One region of the Pseudoduganella sp. LjRoot289 genome, then DNA from elsewhere that is predicted to be linked to it. Evidence: predicted binding sites of a transcription regulator. Region 1 holds the regulator's gene; each other region holds the start of a gene.
What was found. The regulator sigma-54, encoded in region 1, starts transcription at its own class of promoters, with help from an activator protein. The targets are predictions, from matches to a motif close to TGGCANGNAANCTGCTTT.
Positions count from the first base shown of each region.

Region 2: a site for sigma-54 is predicted at 2,708-2,725, ahead of ACSQ8Y_RS08365 (EDSAP-1 family PEP-CTERM protein). Genes of this name have one in related genera too.
Region 3: a site for sigma-54 is predicted at 2,733-2,750, ahead of ACSQ8Y_RS25530 (PEP-CTERM sorting domain-containing protein). Genes of this name have one in related genera too.

Region 1 is NZ_CAXUPN020000001.1:6,261,342-6,267,096, reverse strand. It holds gene ACSQ8Y_RS27000 (enoyl-CoA hydratase/isomerase family protein) at 1-58, opposite strand, end outside; gene hpf (ribosome hibernation-promoting factor, HPF/YfiA family) at 153-509, opposite strand; gene ACSQ8Y_RS26990 (RNA polymerase factor sigma-54) at 577-2,061, opposite strand; gene lptB (LPS export ABC transporter ATP-binding protein) at 2,068-2,829, opposite strand; gene lptA (lipopolysaccharide transport periplasmic protein LptA) at 2,832-3,428, opposite strand; gene lptC (LPS export ABC transporter periplasmic protein LptC) at 3,453-4,049, opposite strand; gene ACSQ8Y_RS26970 (KdsC family phosphatase) at 4,076-4,615, opposite strand; gene ACSQ8Y_RS26965 (KpsF/GutQ family sugar-phosphate isomerase) at 4,615-5,613, opposite strand; gene ACSQ8Y_RS26960 (cation:proton antiporter domain-containing protein) at 5,723-5,755, shown strand, end outside.
Region 2 is NZ_CAXUPN020000001.1:1,945,691-1,951,445, reverse strand. It holds gene ACSQ8Y_RS08380 (hypothetical protein) at 1-94, shown strand, start outside; gene ACSQ8Y_RS08375 (FAD-binding oxidoreductase) at 97-1,737, opposite strand; gene ACSQ8Y_RS08370 (N-acyl amino acid synthase FeeM domain-containing protein) at 1,740-2,486, opposite strand; gene ACSQ8Y_RS08365 (EDSAP-1 family PEP-CTERM protein) at 2,789-3,721, shown strand; gene ACSQ8Y_RS08360 (XrtA system polysaccharide chain length determinant) at 3,866-5,389, shown strand; gene ACSQ8Y_RS08355 (XrtA-associated tyrosine autokinase) at 5,410-5,755, shown strand, end outside.
Region 3 is NZ_CAXUPN020000001.1:5,941,104-5,946,858, reverse strand. It holds gene ACSQ8Y_RS25540 (nucleotidyltransferase domain-containing protein) at 1-712, shown strand, start outside; gene ACSQ8Y_RS25535 (lytic transglycosylase domain-containing protein) at 758-1,714, shown strand; gene ACSQ8Y_RS25530 (PEP-CTERM sorting domain-containing protein) at 1,787-2,680, opposite strand; gene ACSQ8Y_RS25525 (ThiF family adenylyltransferase) at 3,144-3,977, shown strand; gene ACSQ8Y_RS25520 (PEP-CTERM/exosortase system-associated acyltransferase) at 3,995-4,843, opposite strand; gene ACSQ8Y_RS25515 (PEP-CTERM/exosortase system-associated acyltransferase) at 4,866-5,678, opposite strand.

The sequences.
Region 1 (5,755 bases):
GGTCGAGCGTGATGAAGCCGGTGCCGTTGGAAACTTGCGTGAGGACGTGTCCGCTCATGGGTTTAAATCAGCTAAATCAACAATACCGTATTCTAGATCGATGGCCGCAAAAAAGGGCGCCAGATGCGCCCTTTGTTGGAGTGCCGGGGACCCTACAGGGTGGCGGCGGGTTCGTAAGTGTCGGGGAGGTGTTTGATGGCGTCGTGGCCGTGCTCCTGCACTTTCGATTTGTATTTCATGACTTGGCGGTCCAGTTTGTCGATCAGCGTATCGATGGCAGCATACAGGTCTTGCGACAGGCTTTCCACGTACACGGTCTTGCCGGACATGCGCAGATTGATTTCGGCCTTTTGCCTTTTGTCTTTCTCGGTGAGGTTATCTACGGTCAGGATGACAGCAATATCAATAACTTGATCGAAATGGCGTTTGATCCTCTCCAGCTTGCTCTGCACGTATTCACGGATGGCTGGCGTCACTTCGAGATGATGTCCACTGATGGTGAGATTCATACACACTCCTAAAGAAGAGGGCTCATACGCTGTCGTCTTGTTGGCGCGTAGGGGAACCCAAGTAAAACTACAAAGCTTTACGCAGACTAACCGGTGGGATTTTCAGAGCTTCGCGATACTTGGCAACAGTCCGTCGCGCAATTACCATGCCTTGTTCCCCCAGCATGTCCGCAATCTTACTGTCGGATAATGGATTTTTCGGGTCTTCAGCTCCTGTCAATTGCACTATCAGCGCCCGTATCGCCGTCGAGGATGCTTCTCCTCCTGCTTCGGTGGCGACGTGGCTGCCAAAGAAATATTTCAACTCAAACATGCCATGCGGAGTCAGCATGTATTTCTGAGTTGTTACCCGAGAAATAGTGCTCTCGTGTAGTCCCAGTGTATCAGCAATTTCACGCAACACAAGGGGTCTCATGGCAACCGCGCCATGGCTGAAAAAGTTCTTTTGTCTTTCTACTATCGCCTGCGCGACGCGCAGGATGGTGTCGAAACGCTGGCGCATATTCTTGATCAGCCACTTCGCTTCCTGCAGCTGCGCGCCCATGGCGGACTCGCCCTTGCCCTGCTTGAGCATGTTGGCATACAGCGCGTTTACGCGCAGGCGCGGCATCACGTCGTTGTTCAAGGAGACCTGCCAGCCATTGCGCGCCTTCTTCACGATCACGTCCGGCACCACGTAGTCGGACACGTCGGAGGCGAACTCCGCGCCCGGGTGCGGATTGCACAGCCGTATCACCGTTTGCGCTTCGCGCAAGTCCTCGTCGTCGCAGTCGAGGGCTTTTTTGAGCTTGTTGAATTCGCGCTGCGCGAACCAGGCCAGGTGCTTTTCGACGATGGTGACGGCCATGCGGCGCGTCACCAGGGGCACGCCCGGCATGCGCCGGATCTGCAGCGACAGGCACTCGGACGCGCTGCGCGCGCCGACGCCGATCGGGTCGAACGATTGCAGCAGGGTCAGCGCCGTCTGCAGCTCGTCGAGCTCGACATCGGCCTCTTCCGGCAGGCGGGCGTGGATGTCCTCCAGGCTCTCTTCCAGGTAGCCGTTCTCGTCCAGCGCGTCGATGATCAGCTCCATCAGCACGCGGTCGCGCGGCTGCTGCACCGTCACGCGCATCTGTTCCATCAGGTGCTCGCGCAAGGTGCAGTGGCTGGCCTCGAGCTGCGGGCGCGAGTCCTCGTCGTCGGGCGCCTTGCTGCGGCCGGCGTCGCTCCAGTCGCTGTCGGCCTCGGCGTTGCTGGCGCTGTCGCCGTCGCCGCTCTCGAACGCTTCGGCTTCCTGCGCGGGCGCGCTGTCCTGCGCCGGCGCGCCGACGTCGGCCGGCGACGCTTCGGCGCCGCTGGACTGGGTCTGGTTGATGGCGCCGTCGCCAAGCAGGCGCAGCGAGCGGTCGAGCGGATCGTCCAGCCGTTCCAGCAGGGGATTGTCGCCCAGCAGCTGCTCCAGTTCCTGGTGCAGCTCCAGCGTGGACAACTGCAGCAAGCGGATCGATTGCTGCAGCTGCGGCGTGAGCGCCAGATGCTGCGAGGTGCGGAGTTGCAGAGACTGTTTCATGGGTGCTTACATGCGGAAGTGTTCGCCGAGGTAGACGCGCCGCACCGATTCGTCGGCGATGATGTCGTCCGGCCGGCCGGACGCGAGCACGCTACCCTGGTTGATGATATAGGCGCGGTCGCAGATGCCCAGCGTTTCGCGCACGTTGTGGTCGGTGATCAGCACGCCGATGCCGCGCTCCTTGAGGAAGCGCACGATGCGCTGGATCTCGATCACGGCGATCGGGTCGACGCCGGCGAAGGGTTCGTCGAGCAGCACGAAGCGCGGATTGGTGGCCAGCGCGCGCGCGATCTCGACGCGGCGGCGCTCGCCGCCGGACAGCGACAGCGCCGCGTTCTCGCGCAGCTTCTCGATCTGCAGGTCGGCCAGCAGGCGGTCCAGGCGCTCGTCGATCTGCGCCTTGCTCAGCCGCTTGCCGTCCACCTTCTGGATCTCCAGCACGGCGCGGATGTTCTCCTCCACCGTCAGCTTGCGGAACACGGACGCTTCCTGCGGCAGGTAGGACAGGCCCAGCGTGGCGCGCTGGTGGATCGGCATGCTCGACACGTCCACGCCGGCGATGTCGATGCTGCCCGCGTCGGACGGCACCAGGCCGACGATCATGTAGAAGGAGGTGGTCTTGCCGGCGCCGTTGGGGCCGAGCAGGCCGACCACCTCGCCGCACTCGACCTGCAGCGAGACGTCGTGCACCACCTGGCGCTTGCCGTAGGTCTTCTGCAGGCCGCGCACGACCAGGGTGCTGTTGCAGCTTGGAGTGTGTTCCGCCATCGTCATTTCCCCGCCGCAGGCTGCACCGGCGCCGGTGCGGGCGCAGTTGCCGGCGCGGACGGCTTGGCAGGCTTGTTCGACGGCTGGATCACCATGGTGCCGCGGCCGGCGCCCGGCTTGCTGCCGCCGTCGGCGCTGTTGCGCACGCTGAAGAATTCGCGCCGGCTGTCGTAGGAAATGAACTCGCCCTCGACCTCGTCGCTCGGCTTGTTGCCTTCCAGGCGGCGCACCTTGGCGCGCGAGAACAGCTTGACCAGTTCGGCCTTGCCGTCGTACTCGATGCGTTCGGCTTCGCCTTCGACCCACTGCTCGCCCTCGCCGTCGCGCTTCTGGCGGAAGGTGGCGGGCTTGCCGCCCACGCTGGTCAAGGTCACGTACTGGTAGCCTTCCGGATCCTTGGTCACCACCGCCTTGGCCGACTTCATCAGCAAGGTGCCGCGCGTGAGCACGACGTTGCCGGTCAGCGTGCTGATCTGCTTGACGTCGTCGACGTCGGCGTTGTCGTAGCTGATCTGGGTCGGCTTGGTGGAGTCGGCCTTCTCGGCCTGGACCAGCCCGGCCGTGCACAGCAGCAAGGCCGACAAGAGCATTTTTTTCATGTTTTTTCCATTCAGTGTATTCGATTATTTAGGCGCCGGCGGCGGCGTGACGATGGTGCCGCGTCCGCGCAGCTGCACCTGGCGCGTGGCGTTGTTCGCCTTCATGCCGGTGCCGGTCGCGGTGGTGCCGCCCTGCATGATCTGCACCGGCGCATCGGTCTCCATGCGGTCCTCGTCCGGATAAACGGTGAGGGCCTCGGTGGTCATGTGCATGGCCGCGCCCGTGCCCTGCGCTGCGCGGTCGATCACCACATTGCCCTCCAGTTTCACGCGCGAATTGCCCTCGTCCACGCGGGCCCGCCTGGCCGTCATGTCCAGCGGCGGATGCCCGGAACTCAGGTTGCGCACCACCGGCTTGTCGATCTCCGACGCGTCGTCGATCGGACGGTGGACCAGCTTGTCGCCGGCCACGATGTAGCTCGGCTTGCCTTCCTTGGTCATGCGCACCACGCTGAACTGCTCGATGATGTAATCGGGCTCGTTCAGGCGCTTGTCGGCCATGAGTTCCTCGTCGCTGCGGCTCATCAGCTGTACCAGCCAGAAACTGCCGCAGGCGGCGAACACCCCGGCCACCATGGTGATCGACAGCCGCCAGCGCTGCGCGGTTCGTTTACGCATCATTCAACCTTCGCATATTCTCGATTCTTTCAGACCAGGAACTGGGCCATGACCTTGTCGTAGTTGCCGGTGGCGCGCAAGACGAACTCGCTCACTTCGCGCACCGCGCCGCGGCCGCCGTGGGCTTCGGTCACGTGGTGCACGCGGCTGAGCACGTCGGCGCGGCCGTTCGGCACCCCCACCGCGAAGCCGACGCGCTTGAGTATCACCAGGTCCACCACGTCGTCGCCGATGAAGCACACTTCCTCGGCGGACAGGCCGGTCTTGGCCAGCAGCGCGTTGAACGGGGTCAGCTTGTCGTGGCCGCCCTGGTGCACGAACTCGATGCCGAGGTCCTTGGCGCGGGCCGTCACCTGCGGCGAACGGCGCGCGCTGATGATGGCGGTCAGGATGCCCGCTTCCTGCAGCAGCTTGATGCCCAGGCCGTCCTGCACGTTGAAGGTCTTCATCATTTCGCCCTCGGCGCCGTAATGCAGGCTGCCGTCGGTCAGCACCCCGTCGACGTCGAAGATGATCAGCTTGACCTTGGCCGCGCGCGCCACGTTTTCCAGATTGTAGGCCTTGTTCATCAGATCACCTTGGCACGCGTCAAGTCGTGGATGTGCAGGGCGCCGACCAGCTTGCCGTCGGCGTCCACCACCAGCATCTGGTTGATGCGGAACTGCTCCATGACGGCCACCGCGTCCACCGCCAGCTTATCCGGTGAAATGCTGCGCGGGTTGACGTGCATCACGTCGCTGATGATGACCTTGCTGAAATCCTGCACTTTTTCTATCATGCGGCGCAAGTCGCCGTCGGTAAACACGCCGACCGGGCGGTTGTCGGCGTCGACGATGGCGGTCATGCCCATGCCTTTTTGCGTGATCTCCAGCAGCGCGTCCGGCAAGCGGGTGTCGAGCGGCACCGAGGGCACGGCGTCGCCGCTGCGCATCACGTCGCGCACATGGGTCAGCAGGCGGCGGCCCAGCGCGCCGCCGGGGTGGGAACGGGCGAAATCCTCTTCCTTGAAGCCGCGCAGGTCCAGCAGCGCCACGGCCAGCGCGTCGCCCAGCGCCAGCGTGACGGTGGTGCTGGCGGTGGGCGCCAGGTTCAGCGGGCACGCTTCCTTGGCCACCGACACGTCCAGGTGCACGTCGGCCAGCAGCGCCAAGCTGGAGCCGGGTTTGCCGGTCATGGAAATCAGGGTGCCGCCCATGCGCTTGACCACCGGCAGGATGGCCATCAGTTCCGCGCTTTCGCCGGAATAGGAGATGGCGATGAAGGCGTCGTCCGCGGTCACCATGCCCAGGTCGCCGTGCGCCGCTTCGGCCGGGTGCACGAACAGGGCCGGGGTGCCGGTCGAGGCCAGGGTGGCGGCGATCTTGCGCGCGATGTGGCCGGACTTGCCTATGCCCGAGACCACCACGCGGCCTTTGCAATTCAGCAACAACGCGACCGCCTGGCCGACGCTGTCGTCGGTGGCTAGGCGCGCGTGCATGGCGTTGATGGCGTCCGCCTCGATCTGCAGGGTTTCACGGGCCAGCGCCAGGGCGCGCTGCGCCGTCTTGTTGTCAAAAGCTTTCAGCATGGGATTTCCATCGGTTACACTCATGCCGGAAGTATAGCCGAATTGCGAAAGCAAAAAACTTGCCAGTCCTAACAAACAACGGGACAAGCGCCTTACCTGGATACGCCGCATGTTTTCACCGCTGGAACTGACCCTCTTGCTG
Region 2 (5,755 bases), 4.3 Mb from region 1:
GCTGTCCTTGCCCGGCATGCCGCTGCTGCTGGCGGCAGGCGTGCTGGCCATGCTGGCGCCGGCTTCGCGCCGCCGGCGCGGCCTGCATGCCTAGTCCTACCCCGGCCGCTGGTAGCGGCCGGGCGCCACGATGCCCTGCGGATCGAGCGCCTGCTTGATGCGCGCCGCCACGTTCCAGTAGCTGTCGGTGCCGCTGTCGAGCCCGGCCATCGACTGCAGGCCGACCCGGTAGGGGACGTAGCCGGCCTCCATCACGGCGTCGAACAGCTGCCGGTAGCACAGGATGGCGCGCGCCGATTCGTCTTCGTCCTCCTTGTCGTAGGCGACCGTGATCACGCCGCCCAGCGCACGCTCGTTGATCATGCTGAAGGTGACGAACAGGTCAAAGCCGTGCAGGCGGAAAATCGGCTCGGCCAGCGCATGCACCCGCAGCAGGTCTTCGCCGCGCATCGGCAGCACCGGCGATACCCACAGCAGGCCGCAGTTGTCCAGCGCGGGGTTGGCGTTGGCCGGGAAGCCCGGCGGCAAGCCGCCGCGCCGCCGCCAGTAGGCGCCGGCGAGAAAGCGTCCGTTCGGGATGCCCCGGTTCATGTCGAACAGCGAACGGCCCAGCGCCACCTTGGCCTGCAGCCGCTTCCCCAGCGGCCAGCGCCCCAGCAGCCGCGCTGCGGCGGCGCCCACGGCCAATTTGCGCTCGTCGAGGAACTGCGGCCGGGCCGCCGTGTGCCGCAGGGCCTGCCGCACCGCGCGCCGCGCGCATGCCACTTGGCAGGCGCTGCCGTAAAGGGCGCCCGACACCGTCCACGCGCCGACGCCGGCCTCGGCGCGCAGCGCTTGCCGCAGCGCGGCCGGCAGCGGCGCCGCCCCGCCCGCCCGCGCATGCGGATACGTGGTGCCGCCCGAGATCACGCGCAAGTCGTTGCCGATATGCAGGATGCTGCGCAACGTGCCGTCCAGCCGCAGCGGCCGCAAGGCGTCGACCACGGCGGCGATATCCTCGTGCCGCTCGACCATGCACAGGAAATGGTTGATCGCTTCGCTCTTCGGCATCAGCCACAGTCCGACGCTGGTGACGATGCCGAAATTGGACTGCGTGAACAGGCCATCGAGCCAGGGGCCCACGCCGTAGGGAAACACCCGCGCGTTGCGCGCATGCGCGAAGTGGCCGAAGCCGGTGTTCAGCACCGCGCCGTCGGCCAGCACGATCTCCATGCCGCACACGTTCTGGAAGCGGTTGCCGTAGGGGCTGTGGCCGAAGCCGCGCTCCAGGATGTTGCCCATCAGGCTGGTGTCCGGGCCGGCGCCGGTGCTGTCCATCCACAATGGCAAGTCCTCCGACAGCAGGTACTGCGACAGCTGCTGCTGCGTCACGCCGGGCTCGATCACCACATAGGCCAGCTTGGGATCCACTTCGCGGATGCGGTTCATACCGCTGAGGTCGACGATCACCTGCCCGTCGTAAGGCGCGCACGCGTCGCCATAGCCCCAGTTGCGTCCGGTGCTGATCGGGTACAGCGGCACGCGCTGCGCCGCGGCGATGCGGACCAGCCCTTCCACCTCGCCGCGGTGCTGCGGCCGCAGCACCGCCGCAGGCCGCGTGCTCCACGAGGAGGTGCTGCTGGCATAGGCCGCCAGCGTCGCGCTGTCGTCCAGCGCCCGCTGCGCGCCAAGCAGGGCGCGCCACTGGGCCAGCGCCACGGACAGCCCGGCCAGGCCGGCCGAGTCGGTGCCGGCCACGGCTAGTTCCGTCCCTGCACCAGGCGCGAGGTGATGCCGGGCTCGTCCCAAATGGGGAAGAAATAGGGGTAGAAGGAGCGTTCCGTGGTCTGCTGCTCCATCAGGCCGCCGAACTTGCGGATCTGCTCGCCCATGAAGTCCAGCTCCAGGCGCAGCAGCACGGCCGGCGCGCCCACCCTGCTGCAGTTGCGCTCGCCGCCGAAGTCCTTGAAGCCGAGCATGCGTTTGTAGAACATCACGTGGCGCGGATTGACTTCGATCACGTAGTCGGTGTAGCCGTGGATGTTGTGCGCGTAGATATAGGAGATGTGGATCAGGGCGGCGAACACGCGCTTGGACACGCCCTTGTCGATCGCCAGCCGGGACGGCTCGCACAGACGGCGCTGCTGGCCGCGCAGCAGGTCGAGCTTGTCGCGGAAGTTTTCATCGGCCGGCAGGCCGAGTTCGGGGTCGTCCAGGCACAACGACATGGTGCCCACGGTTTCGCCGCCGGTTTCCGCGTACAGCGTGATGCGGTTCAGCACATGGTGGGCGGAAGGATCGACATCATAGCCGCGCCAACCGTACATCTTCTTTAATAACAGGGTGGCGGCTTCGCGCCGGCCGCGTGAATTGGCCATGCGGATATGGAAGATCTGCTGGTCGATCTCGTGATCCAACGAGGGATCGGCCAGTCCTTCGCCGATGACCAGGTCGCTCAACCCGGTCGTCGCGTCAAAGGAAATGATGGTGTCGTCGTCTTGGTGCACGCTCGCACTCCTTTGTTTATCGTTTTCGCGGCCACCTCGCAACGGCGAGCTGGGCTCATCTGAATCAGACAGGCAGATCTGGAAGAAGTTCAACAAAACGCGAATTTTTTTGCTGGGGCCGTCAGACGGCAGTGTCGCTTTCCTTGCCAGCGCCCGGCCGGCGTCCGCACGAGGCCCCGGCAGCTACATGTAAACCGTTGATTATCAAGGGTTATTTCGCCTGGCACGGTTACTGCTCAATGAACATCAACGGCACCCACCCGCGCCGTCATCGTGGAGTCACTTAATAGGAGAAACACACCATGAACATCGTCAAAAGAGGTTTTCTGCAAACGACGCTGGCAGCCAGCCTGGCCCTGGCCGCCGTCGTCCCGGCCCATGCCAACACCTTCGCCTCGTCCATCCTCAACATCAGCAACTTCCGTCTGCTCGATTCGACCGGCACCGCCTTCAGCACCACCGATTTCTCGCGGCTGACCGGCACCAACGACGCGCACGCCACCGCGCAACTGAACGGCGTGTTCGCGAACGACGCCGATTCGCGCAGCATTCTCAATCCCGTGCCGCCTAATATGGCCCAGCAATGCGTGGGCACCTGCCCGCCGGTGCCGCCGGACACCTACACCCCGATCGCCGGCATCCCGCCCGTGCTCACCACCTACGGCCACGCCGACCAGCGCCTGACGGGCGCCTCCATCATCATCGGCGCCACGCCGGCCGGCGCCAACGCGTCGACCCGGGCCGACGCGTCGACCGCCGTCAATGCGGTCGCCTCGGGCAATTCGGACGTGGGCACCTCGACCACCTTCGCCTTCACGCTGGGTTCGGCCGACGCCATGACCATCGCCTTCGACGCCAATCCCTACACCCGCGCGCTGGTGACGCCGGGCTCGGGTCCGACCTCGAACGCCAACGCGCGCCTGTCCTGGTCGCTCAGGATCGTCGAAATCGCCACCGGCGCGAACGTGCTGACCTTCTCGCCCGACTACCTGAACGGCGACAGCAATGTCAGCGCCACCGACGGCGCGCCCAACGACCTGATCTACGCGCCGGGTTCTCAGTTCTTCACCGCCACCACGCCGCTGCTGGTGGCCGGCGTGGCCTACCAGCTCACCATCCAGCACAACTCGCTGGCCAACGCGCTGCAGCAGGAACTGCCCGAACCGGGCACGCTGGCCATCCTGGCAGCGGGCCTGCTGAGCATGTCGCTGCTGAGCCGCCGCCGTCAAAGCTAGGCCCGGTTCCTGATTCACCGCACCACCCCCGCAATACTTTGACGCGGCTCAAACCGAGGCCACATACGGTCTGAGCCGCGTCTAGCCCCTCCTATAATCGGAACACCAAGCAGCATCCGCCGCCGACCTTCAGGAGCCCGGGACATGGAAGACTTCATCAACCAGCTACTCACCAGCGTGCGCGGGATCTGGAAATACCGTTGGCCGGCCATAGGCATCGCCTGGCTGGTGGCGATGGGAGCGTGGATCAGGATCGCCTCGCTGCCGGACAACTTCCAGACCTCGGCCCGCGTCTTCGTCGACACGCAGACCATACTCAAGCCGCTGCTGTCGGGCATGACCAGCGTGCCCAACGTCGAGCAACAGGTCGCCATCATGAGCCGCACCCTGCTGAGCCGTCCGAATATCGAACGCGTGATCCGCATGGTGGACATGGACCTGAGCAGCAACACGGCGCGCGAGCACGAGCAGCAGGTCGAGGACTTGCTCAGCAAGATCAAGATCGCCAGCACCGGCAGCTACGACATCTACACCATCACTTACAGTAACAGCAATCCGCGCCTGGTGCGCGACGTGGTGCAGTCGCTGCTGACCATCTTCGTCGAGGGCAGCTTCAAGGGCAAGAAGGGCGAGTCGCAACAGGCGGTGCAGTTCATCGACGACCAGATCAAGACCTACGAGGACAGGCTGGCTGCCGCCGAGAACACCGTCAAGGAGTTCAAGATGGCGCACAACACGCTGCTGCCGCGCCAGGGCATAGACTACGGCGTGCAGGTGCTGATGTCGGCCGACGCGCTCAACACCGCCAAGCTCGAACTGATGGAGGCCGAACAGGTGCGCAACGCCATCAAGTCGCAGACCACCGGCGACGAGCCCATCCTCGGTGAGCTCAGCCCGGCGGCCATCGTCAATCCCGAAATCGACGAGCGCATCAGCGCGCTCAACAAGAACCTGGACACGCTGCGCCTGCAGTACACCGAGCTGCACCCCGACATCGTCTCCACCAAACGCCTGGTGCAGCAACTGGAGCAGCGCAAGGTGGAGGAAGAGAAGAGCCGGCCGGCCAACGCCGACCCCGGCAAGAACTACAGCCCCATGCTGCAGCAGCTCAAGGTGGCGCTGACCGAGGCCGACGCCAAAGTGGCCGCCGCCAAGGTGCGGGTGGTGGAGATGGGCGCGCGCCACGCGCGGCTGGAGGCGCAAAGCCAGGCGGTGCCGGAGGCCGAATCCCAGCTGGCCGCGCTCAACCGCGACTACCTGATCAACAAGGAAAATTACGAAAAACTGATCAGCCGGCGCGAAGTGGCCAAGCTGTCGGGCGACCTGAGCCAGACGACCGAAATGATGAGCTTCAAGATCATCGACCCGCCCACGGTGCCGATGCGGCCGGTCGGCCCGAACCGCGCCCTGCTCTACAGCGGCGCACTGCTGGGCGCGCTCATCGTGGGCACGGCGGCGGCGCTGCTGATCAGCCAGATCCGGCCCACTTTCCTGAGCCCGGCCGAACTGCGCACCATCACCGGCCTGCCGGTGCTGGGCACGGTGACCATGAACTGGACGCCGGCCCAGCAGACCAAGCGGCGGCGCGGCAAGGCCGGCTTCGGCGCCGCCCTCGCCTGCCTGCTGCTGTCCTATAGCGGCGTGATGGCCAGCACCCTGCTTCAATAACGCCGAGGACTTCCATGAACATGCCAGAGAATTTACCCGCCCAGCCCGCGCACATGGCCGCGCCCTCCCCCGCCGCGCGCGTGCAGCGCCACGTCGAACTGGACCTGGAGCGCATGGCGCAGCTGGGCATGGTGACGCACGAGGGCGGCCGCACGCCGGCCGCCGAGGACTTCCGCATCATCAAGCGGCCCTTGCTGCGCAATCTGCGCGGCGACAACGGCGTGACCATCCGCAACGGCAACCTGATCGTCGTCACCAGCGCGCTGCCCGGCGAGGGCAAGACCTATTGCGCCATCAACCTGGCCATGAGCATCGCCATGGAACGCGACATCACCGTGCTGCTGGTGGACGCCGACGTGGCGCGGC
Region 3 (5,755 bases), 320 kb from region 1:
CGAGTCGGCCCTGATGCTGCACGGCTGGGCCAGCACCCACCTGGACGCGTACGACCAGCGCTACTACCGCCGGTGGATGCACGAGCTGCCGCCTATGGAGCACGTCAAACGCCGCACTGCGATCGATGTGCACCACGCCATCCTGCCGACCACCGCGCCGGTGCACCCCGACCCGGTGCAGCTGCGCGCGGCCGCGCAAGCGGTGCCCGGCCAGCCCGGCCTGCAGGTGCTGGCGCCGCCCGACCTGGTGCTGCACAGCGCCACCCATCTGTTCTTCGATGGCGAGCTCGAGCATGGCTTGCGCGACCTGGTCGACCTGGACGGCCTGCTGCGCCACTTCGGCGGGGCGCCCGGTTTCTGGCCGGCACTGGCGGCGCGCGCGGCGCAATTGCAGCTGCAACGCCCGCTGTTCTATGCCCTGCGCTACACGGCGCTGCTGCTGCACACGCCGCTGCCGCCCGAGGCGGACGCCGCGCGCCAGGCGGGCCGCCCCGGCGCCCTCCTGCTGCGCCTGATGGACAGCCTGTATCTGCGCGCCCTGCTGCCGGCGCACGCCAGCTGCGGCGACGCCCTCACGCCCTCGGCGCGCTTTCTGCTCTACATCCGCGCCAACTGGCTGCGCATGCCGCCCTTGCTGCTGGCGCGCCATTTATTGCACAAAGCTTTGTTCCCGCCCAAGGAAAGCGCAGAAGCCGAAGAAAAAACACCCTGACTGAACTACAATGAAGTTTCAAGTTGGCAATCACCGGAGCCGCACATGGCCCGATTCCTCACCATAAAGACGGCCAGGCTGGCGCCGTCGGCAGGCAGCGCTGCGGCGCTCGCGCTGGTACTGGCGTTGCAGTCCGCTTACGCCGGAACGGCTGAGGAGACGGCAGCTGGGGCCGTGGCAGGTACCGCAACGGGATCGGTGGCGGCCGCGCCGTCCGGCGCACTTGCCGCCGAGTTGCGCGCGGCCGCCGTGCGGCTGGAACACGGCGAAGGCTTGCCGCGCGACCTGCCGCAGGCGCTGGGCCTGTACTGCAGGGCCGCCCGCCTGGGCGACACCCAGGCACAGTATGCGCTGGGCTGGATGCTGGCCAATGGACGCGGCACCCCGCGCGACGACGGCGCCGCCGCCCAGCTGTTCGCGCTGGCCGCCGCGCAAGGCCACCCGCAGGCGCAGGCCATGCTGCAGGCCACCAACACCGCGCCGAACACCCCGCTGCCAGCCTGCATGCTGCCGGACACCCCGTTCGCGCTGCTGCCGCCCGAGCCGCGCGTACTCTACCCGCAGCCCGGCAGCAAGCAGATCGGCGCCATGGTCGAGCAACTGGCACCGCAGTTCGAAATCGACCCGCGCCTGGCCATGGCCATCATCTCGGTCGAGTCCGGTTTCAACACGCGCGCGCTGTCGCCCAAGAACGCGCAGGGACTGATGCAGCTGATCCCGGAGACGGCCGAGCGCTTCCGCGTCAAGGATGCATTCGATGCGGAACAAAACATCCGCGGCGGCCTGGCCTACCTGCGCTGGCTGCTGGCCTATTTCCGCGGCGACGTGCAACTGGTGGCGGCCGCCTACAACGCGGGCGAGAAGGCGGTCGACCAGCACAAGGGCGTGCCGCCATATGCCGAGACGCAGGAATACGTCAAGCGCGTAGCGCGCCTGTACAAGCATGCCATCCACCCCTACCAGCGCGGCCTGACCTCGGGCAGCGCGCTGAACCAGCCCTGACCCTGCTACGAAAAGCAGACGCAAAAAAACCGCCTGGTTCGCACCAGGCGGCTGATCGCAATACTCGAAGTATTAAGATTGACGGCGGCGGCGCATGCTGGCCAGACCGGCCAGGCCCAGACCGAACAGAGCCATGGTACCAGGCTCAGGGATTTTGTTGGCGCGGATAGGGTCGTTGATGTAGCCGGCGAAGCAGGTCGCCTCGGATCCGGTTACTTCCGCGTCGGTGCAATTGCCGGTGCCATGCGAGTCGCCGTTGCTGCGCAGGGTAAAGATGCCGTCCAAGTCATGGCCGCTGACCAAGCCGGTGTCCCAAGCGGTTTTGCCGGTACCGCCCACCACGTCGCCCACGAAGTCGCCGTTGCCGGAAATATCGGTGGTCAGCGACAAGGCGCTAACGTGCTGATGCAGGGTCGAAGTCGCCTCGTTTTCCGGTGTCGAAGCAACGTCGGCCGCGCCGGGGCCGGTGACGAATTCGATCGCCAGGTATTTCTCCAGGCCCGCGAACAGGTTGTAGCTATTCCAGCTGGTGCGACCGTGCGGATCAGCGTTGAAGGACTGGTCCATGGAGGCAATCTGGGTTGTCGTGCGGTATACGTCCAGGTGGATCTTGCCGTCGCCAGCGCCGTAGGTCGAGCCGATGTTGTACAGGTCGAAGCTGGTCGCGCTGGTTTGCACCGAACTCAAGTCGGCAATACCGTACAGCATGTAGTACAGGTAGTAGCCATCGCTGGCGCCAGCGTTCCAGATGCCTGTGGTGGTCGAGCTGATCGATGTGATCGCGCCGACGCCCCAGGTGGTTTCGTTGGCGACATTGACCGTGCCGTCGGAAATAAGCTGGGTCTCCGTGGTCTGGCCGGCGAGCTTAACGTTCAGCTTGCCGGTCAGGGAATCCAGCGCAGTCGCGGATGCGCCGAACGCTGCCAGACCCAGGGAGGTTGCTACCAGCAATTTTTTGAGTTTCATGTTTGATCTCCAGTTGTTGAGGGCGCTGTCAGTCTTAGCGTCATACCCCATAAAAGCAATCGCTGTGCCAGGCCTCGTGAAAACAGCGCCTCGCAGTAATGCGTACTAGAGAACGCTAGTGGACGCTATGTTTTGTCATCCAAAAAGATTTGTAAGAAAGAACACAGATGTAAAGAATTCCGACAGCCGACGCGAGGTTTATTGCTCACAGGATCGTATCGACAGCAAGACCCCTGCGGCGCGACGCCGTCGCTTGATTTAATTCCATGAAGAAATGCATTTCAGCAATTTTCAATTGAAATCGCCGCCGTCGCAGACGTGCCGTTGTAAAGAAACCCGACAAGCCCGCATGCTGTGCAGAAGGCCCGCCTTGCGCTACTATGATATTGCCAATCTGTAATTAACCGGCGGCCGCGCACGACCGCCCTTTCACACCGACTTCCACACTACGGGGTTCAATGCCATGGCTACCGAATTCGACTACGACCGCTTCGTCACCCGCAATGACGGCTATGTAAACAAGGCCACCCAGGCCAAGATCCGGGAGACGCGGCTGCTGATCGCTGGCGCCGGGCTGGGCAGCGCGCTGCCGGTGGCGGCCACCCGGATGGGCTTCCAGCATTTCGTGCTGATCGACGGCGACACGGTCGACATGCACAACCTGAACCGCCAGTTCTTCGATTTCGAGGACATCGGCCGCTCCAAGGTCGAGGCGCTGAAAAAGCAGATCCTGCGCATCAACCCGACCGCCCAGGTGGAGACCATCCAGGCCAACCTGGACAAGAGCAATGTGGCCGAACTGGTGAGCAAGGTCGACATCGTGTTCGACACCATCGACTTCCTCGACCTGGAAGCCATCCTGCACTTGCACGGCACGGCCAAGGCGATGGGCAAGCACATCTTCACGGCGCTGTCGATCGGCTTCGGCGCCGGCGTGCTGCACTTCCCGCCCGACGCACCGGAATCGCTGGCCGACATCATCGCCAAGGACGTGGCGGCCGCCACCGCCGAAGGCGACGTCAGCTATTCGAACGTGTTCGGGAAAATCATGGGGCGCATCGGCGTGCACCTGGATGCCCAGGTGGTGGAACAGGTGGGCAAGGCGCTGACCATCATGGAGGACGGCCGTCCTTGCCCCGCCTCACAGATCTCGGTGGGCAGCTTCACGGTGGGGTCGATGGGCCTGGCCATGATGCACGACATGCTGGCCGGACTGGACGTGCCGAGCGCACCCTATATCGTGGTGCACAGCTTCCGCAACCACACCACGAAGAAAATCAAGATCAGCGCCGACTGAAGACGGGCACGGCCGTCTCAGGACTTCTTACGCATGGCGCGCGCATGGTGGCGCGCCGGGTTGCGCTGCCAGGAATGGGGCGGCAGCAGGGCGTACGGCCGCTCCATCATCCAGGCCGCCAGCGCCGGATTGTCGGCCGTCAGCTTGGTTTCCAGCAGGTGCAGATCGAGCATATACGGCACCACTGCGCCGTAATAATCGGCCGCCGGTCCGATAGCCTGGAAAGCGAAGCCCAGCCGCTCGAGCGAGACCGCCAGCGCACGCTCCATCGCCGCGTACCAGTAGCGGATGCCACTGTAGCGGCTGTGGCGGTACATCTCGCGGTACATGCCGAACAGCAGCATCGGCGAAGCGCCGCGGCGCTCGCCGTGGCGGCGCTCGGCTTCTGGCGCCAGCGGCGGCAGGCCGGGCACCCCGTCCAGGCTGTCGGCGCGGCGCCGGCGGTGGCTCTTGCGCACCACCAGGCGCGAGATTTCGCACGCCAGTTCGCGCGGCGGCAGTTCCACATGCTCGAACAGCGCGCAATGGCGCTCAAAGGGATAGGGCTGCTCGGCGTCGGGTTGCACCAGGCGCACCGTGCCGATCAGCGTTTCGTCCATCGCGTAGGCGGCGATGTGCACGGAATTGAGCTCATACTCGTCGAGCTCCATGCCTTCGGCCTGTTCGCCGGGCGGCAAAAAAGCACATTCGACACAGTACACGTCGTAGCGCAGCCTGAATATGTCGTGGGGAACCTTGCCGCGCTGGTCGCCCCGGTAGGAGCGGAAGATATTGCGGTTGGCGTGGTCCACGGTCTCGTGGGGCGCCTGGTACTCGGACTGGGAAAGCACGCTGCGGTAGCCTGTTCCTGCAAATACATGAGCCATACAGCGGATTCTCCTACATGGGCTATTTCTTCCGGCCGCGCCCTATCATGAAAGTTCCGATCATGGTTTTCACCAAGACCCAGAATGGAATCCGTTCATCATTGAACCACGCCGCCAGGAAGCGGTTTTCCTGCTTCAATCGTTCACTCAGCTCGTCCAGATCGACCATGTGGGGCGTGACCGGCCCGTAATAGTCGACTTGCGGCCCGATGGGGACGAAGCGGAACCCCATCTTTTCCAGCGAGCGCGCCAGCGAGCGCTCCATCGCGGCATACCAGTAGCGGATGCCATTCTTGCGGCTGTAGCGGTACATCTCGCGGTACAGCCCCAGCAGCAGCAGCGGACTGTTGGTGCGCTGCTCCTTGCCGCTGGGCGGCTGGATCGCGGCCGCCCCGCCCTTCTGATCCATAAACTCCTTCGACACCCCCTCCATCGAGTCGCCACGGCGGCGGCGGTGGGTCTTCTTGACCACCAGGCGCGACACTTCACCGCACTGTTCGCGCGGCGGCAGCGTGAAGTCCTCGAACACCGTGCAGTGCGACTCGAAGGGGTAAACCTGGCCGTCCTTGGGCTGCACCAGGCGCACCGTACCCACCATCGCCTGGTCCAGCGTATAGGCGGCGAAATGGATGGAGCAGTCGTCGTACTCGTCCGTTTCCTTGCCCTCGTCGAATTCGGCGGCGTCAAGGTAGTGGCACTCCAGGCAATACACCTCGTAGCGCAAGCGATAAATTTCGGCCAGCACCGCCGAATCCTTCAAACCTTTCGCCACGCTGGCGAAGTCGAAGTAGGGGATCAGAATGTCGCGCTTGCCGAAAAATCGCTCGAGCAGCATGGTGCGTTCCTCATCTGCACATCAGTCGGGCGATGGGCACTGGCTCACGCCATGCAAGCCAGTACTCAATCGCAAAG